2 regions of the Massilia sp. LXY-6 genome follow, and region 2 is predicted to be linked to the other one. Evidence: predicted binding sites of a transcription regulator. Region 2 holds the regulator's gene; the other holds the start of a gene.
What was found. Region 2 encodes LexA, which represses DNA repair genes until DNA is damaged. Its sites were predicted from a motif close to ACTGTATNNNNATACAGT; they were not measured.
Positions count from the first base shown of each region.

Region 1: a site for LexA is predicted at 1,164-1,181, ahead of imuA (translesion DNA synthesis-associated protein ImuA). Genes of this name have one in related genera too.

Region 1 covers NZ_JBKFGF010000001.1:87,922-90,372, reverse strand. Annotated here, with positions in the region: gene ACI48D_RS00400 (Y-family DNA polymerase) at 1-450, opposite strand, end outside; gene imuA (translesion DNA synthesis-associated protein ImuA) at 380-1,120, opposite strand; gene ACI48D_RS00390 (putative Na+/H+ antiporter) at 1,335-2,451, shown strand, end outside.
Region 2 covers NZ_JBKFGF010000001.1:221,372-223,822, reverse strand. Annotated here, with positions in the region: gene priB (primosomal replication protein N) at 1-80, opposite strand, end outside; gene rpsF (30S ribosomal protein S6) at 121-504, opposite strand; gene lexA (transcriptional repressor LexA) at 779-1,423, shown strand; gene ACI48D_RS00950 (tetratricopeptide repeat protein) at 1,472-2,227, opposite strand; gene ACI48D_RS00945 (tetratricopeptide repeat protein) at 2,311-2,451, opposite strand, start outside.

The sequences.
Region 1 (2,451 bases), 130 kb from region 2:
CCCGCCGGCGCGCGCCAGCAGCCAGGCGCCGCGCGCGGTCGGGGCGCAGCCGAGCGAGGCGGTGAAGCCCAGCGCGCGCACGTTCGCGCGCACGCGCCGGCACAGCGCCAGCACGCCGCCGAACAGACGCAGGCTGGCGCCGACGTCCATCAAGAGGGTGCCCTCCTCGGCTTCGGTCACCTGCGGCGTGTACTGCAGCATCGCCATCGCCACCGCGACCAGGGCCTCGGCCTCGCGCTGCGCCGAGCGCTCGTGCAGCTGGGCCTCGGGCATCAACATCAGCACGCCGCCGCGCCGCATGCCGGGCTGGACGCCGGCGGCACGCGCCATGCCGGACAGCGCCAGCACGCGCTCCTGCTCGAGCACGACGCTGCCGGCGTCAGTGCACCAGCTGGGGCTGAAGACCTCGAGCGGCAGCCGGGGCAGGGACAGGCCGATCCATAGGCGCATGGCGTTGTGCTTGGGTTGGTACGAGATGGGAGGAAAGCGGCAGGAACAGCGGCGCATCGCGCTGCGGCCCCCGGCGCTTGACGAAATCGATGTCCAGGCCGCCGGCCTGGGGCCGCAGCGCCAGGCGCAGCGGGGCCGGCGAGGCATCCTGCCCTGCCTCCAGCGGACGCATCATGAAGAACAGGGTTTCGCCGCCCTGCGCCGCCAGGTGCAGGCGGCGCAGGCTGTCGCTGCGCACCTGGTTCTGCCTGTCGTGGCCCGGCCAGAAGAGCAGCGCGCCGCAACTGCCGCTGCGCAAGACCTGTTCGGCGGCCCACAGCGCATCGGCCGTGCGGCTGGCGCGCAGCCAGATCAGCTGAGAGGGCGGCACGCCCAGCGCGGCCAGGGCCAGCGCCTGCGGCGGATGGGGCGGCTGCAGCAGCACGATGCGGCGCGCCGCCACCGCCGCCAGGGCGGGACGCAGCAGGCGCATCTCGCCGATGCCGGGCTGCTGTAGCAGCAGGTCGACCAGGGCGCCGGTCGGCCAGCCGCCGCCGGGCAATTGCGCCGACAGGGCCGCATGGCCGGTGTCCACGCAGCGGGTATGCGAACGCGCTAGCTGCGAGGCGCGCCAGAGCGACGGATGCAGGGATTCCGGCGCTGCCGAGTTGGAATCTGAGCAATTAATCATAGGTAATTCGCATGAGCAATGCGCATGAATGATGCGAAGAAATACTGTATGTTTATACAGTACTATTCTCTTCAGGTTTTGGCAAGTTTTATCTTTTGGAATGCCGAACTGGCACACGCCGCACCCACCTGCAAAAAATGAAATAATGGCGGCATTCTGTTCAATTGCTTTGCATAATGCCCAACACCAGCACGCCTCCCGCCGGGGCCCCGCGATGACCACGACCATGCACACCATCGGCCTGGTCCTGTTCGTCCTGGCCCTGCTGCACACCTTCTCGACCCATATGTTCGAGGTGCTGGCGCACCGCCACCCGCGCCATGCCGGCCTGTTCCACCTGCTGGGCGAAGTCGAGGTCGTGTTCGGTTTCTGGGCCTTCGTGCTGATGGTGTTCATGGCCCTGGTCGAGGGCAGCACCGCGGCGATCGACTATGCCGAGTCGCGCCACTACACCGAGCCCTTGTTCGTGTTCGTCGTGATGGTGGTGGCCGCTTCGCGTCCGGTGCTGGAAGCGGCCCGCGCCCTGCTGCGCATGCTCGCCCGGCTGGCGCCGGTACGCTCCGAGGTGGCGCAGGCCTGGCTGGCGCTGGCGCTGGTGCCGCTGGCCGGTTCGCTGATCACCGAACCGGCCGCGATGACGCTGGCCGCGCTGATGCTGGCCCCCACCGTGTTCCGCCAGGGCGTGCCGGAATGGCTCAAGTACGGCGCGCTGGGCGTGCTGTTCGTGAACGTCTCGATCGGCGGCACCCTGACCTCGTACGCGGCGCCGCCGGTGCTGATGGTGGCCGGCACCTGGGGCTGGGACAGCATGTACATGCTGACGCACCTCGGCTGGCGTTCCCTGGTGGCGGTGATGTTCAACGCCACCGTCATCACCTTCCTGTTGCGCTCCCACCTGCGCCAGCTCGATGCTTCCGTCGACGGAGAAACGGCGCCGGTGCCGCCGCTGGTGGCGCTGATCCACCTGGCCTTCCTGGCCGCGGTGGTGCTGCTGGCCCACCATCCGGTGCTGTTCCTCGGCCTGTTCCTGCTGTTCCTCGGCTTTACCCAGGCCTACGAGCGCTACCAGTCGCCGCTGATCCTGAAGGAAGGCTTGCTGGTCGGCTTCTTCCTGGCCGGCCTGGTGGTGCTGGGCGGCATGCAGCAGTGGTGGCTGCAACCGGTCGTCTCCAGCCTCGGCCCGACCGCCCTGTTCTTCGGCGCCTTGGGCCTGACGGCCGTCACCGACAATGCCGCCCTGACCTACCTCGGCTCGCTGATCAGCGGCCTGTCCGAGCACGAGAAATACATGCTGATGGCCGGCGCGGTGGGCGGCGGCGGCCTGACGGTGA
Region 2 (2,451 bases):
CTGACGATGGGGATGCCGGCCGGGGTGTAGCGCAGGGTATCGCGTTCCGCGATGCTTGCGACCAGCAACAGCTCGTTCACTGCCCGTGCGCGCTTCTTTCCGCGCTTTTATTCAAATGAATTAAGCGGCGGCGGCCGGGGCAGCTGCCTGCTCGGCGCGGTGGCTCTTGGCTGCGTCTTCGCGCTGTACCGACTTCATCATCGGCGACGGTGCGGTTTCGGCCTTCTTCATCTTGACGGTCAGATGACGCAGCACGGCATCATTGAATTTGAATGCGGTTTCCAGCTCGACCAGGGTCTCGTTGTCGCACTCGATGTTCATGCAGATGTAGTGTGCCTTCGGCAGCTTCTGGATCTGGTAAGCCATTTGACGGCGGCCCCAGTCTTCGACGCGGTGGATGTTACCGCCGCGCGAGGTGACGGTGGTCTTGTAGCGCTCGATCATCGCCGGGACCTGCTCGCTCTGGTCCGGGTGGACGATAAACACGATTTCATAATGACGCATGCAACACTCCTTAAGGACGTTTAAACAAATGCCCACCTCGGCGTCAAGACGAGTGTGGGAAGGGAAAGCCCGACATTATAACCGTAAAAACGTCAAGAGCTCAATCGCCGTGTGCGGTCTTCCAGGCATCGCCGTGACCGCAAGGCAAAAAAAACCGGCGAAACGCACGGATTCCCCTTGCGCCCGGCGCAATACTGTACAAAAATACAGGGTATCGAGTCCGACCCGGACACCGCCCACCTACGCACAGCTCACTACGCACACGATCCTCACCATGCTTAAGCTCACCGCACGGCAAGAACAGATTCTCAACCTGATCAAGGAAGCCATCGACAACACCGGCTTTCCGCCGACCCGCGCCGAAATCGCCCAGGAGCTTGGCTTCCGCTCGGCCAACGCGGCCGAAGAACACCTGCAAGCCCTGGCGCGCAAGGGTGCGATCGAAATTTCGCCGGGCACCTCGCGCGGCATCCGCCTGGTCGGCAACACCACGCCCGACGCCGCCGCGCTGCCGGCCGTGCCGGCTGCCCTGCTGATGTCGCTGCCGCTGGTCGGCCGCGTCGCCGCGGGTTCGCCGATCCTGGCCCAGGAACACGTCGAAGCAAGCTACTCGGTCGACCCGGCCATGTTTTCAAGCAAGCCGGACTTCCTGCTGAAGGTCAAGGGCTGGTCGATGCGCGACGCCGGCATCTGCGACGGGGACTTCCTGGCTGTCAAGAAAGTGGATTCGGCCAAGAACGGGCAGATCGTGGTTGCCCGCATCGGCGACGAAGTCACCGTCAAGCGCTACCGCAAGAACGGCGGCACCATCGAACTGCTGCCGGAAAACCCGGACTTCTCCGTCATCACGATCGACCCGCAGAACGACGAGTTCGCGCTCGAAGGCCTGGCCGTCGGCCTGCTGCGCTCCTGGCACTAAGCCTGCAGGCGATACGCCGGCCCGGCGGGAAACCGGGACGGCGACACGTCAATTGTTGACGCGGTTGTTGCGCCGATTCTCGCGCTCGCGCTCGCGTTCCAGGGTCGGCGTGCTCTTCACGATATCGTTGTGCTCCCTGACCCAGGCGTCGGTGGCGTCCCGCCACACGGCAAAGTCGGCCAGCACCAGCTTGGACTTGACCTGCGCGCTCTCGGTCAGGTTCGTATATACCTCGGCCAAGCGCTTTTCCGCGCGCTCCATCTCCGGCTTGTTGATCAGTTTCGCCACATCGGCAGGAATCCGCTTGGTCAGCGGCGATGCCTCGTTCAGGGCACGCGCCTGGGCGTTATAGCATTCCTGCCACTTCGCCATATTCGCCGACACCCGGTCGATCTCGTCGTTCTGCTTGGAGACGGCGGGGAAACGCGGCGCCGGGCAGCGGTACTGGCCGCTCTGCAGGTCCGAGCCGTCGTAGCGGTCGACCCAGTAATCGATGTCGGCACGGCGTTCGACCCGCTTGCGCATCAGCTCCAGCGACGCGATGGCAACGGGATTCCCCTTCGCCGCGGCCTTGCGGAACCAGGCCTCGGCCCTGGCCTCGTCGACGCTGCCGGCTTCTCCATACCAGTACATTTCGCCCAGGTGCTGCTGGGCCTCGACATTGCCGGCGCCGGCCAGCCTGGTATAGCGCTGCAGGGCGTCCGGATAATCCTTCTTGGCAAACGCCGCGTTGGCGCTTGCGAGCTCGTCAGCGGCGCAACTTCCCGCCAACAGCATGCTCAGGCAAAAAACGACAGTCTTCACGTGCGATCGATCTATGCAGTTGAGTAATGGCACATCATATCGCCAGAACCGGCATGTGCCAATTACTCAACTGTAACGGCATTTCAGTGATTTGCCGGATTCCCGCCGGTGGGCGCGTTGGCAAGCGACTGATTCGACTCGTACACCCGGCGCAGGCCAGTCATCATCTCCAGCTTGTTGCGCGCGCTTGCCTCGTCCGCCTTCTTGTTGGTTTCGGCAACATA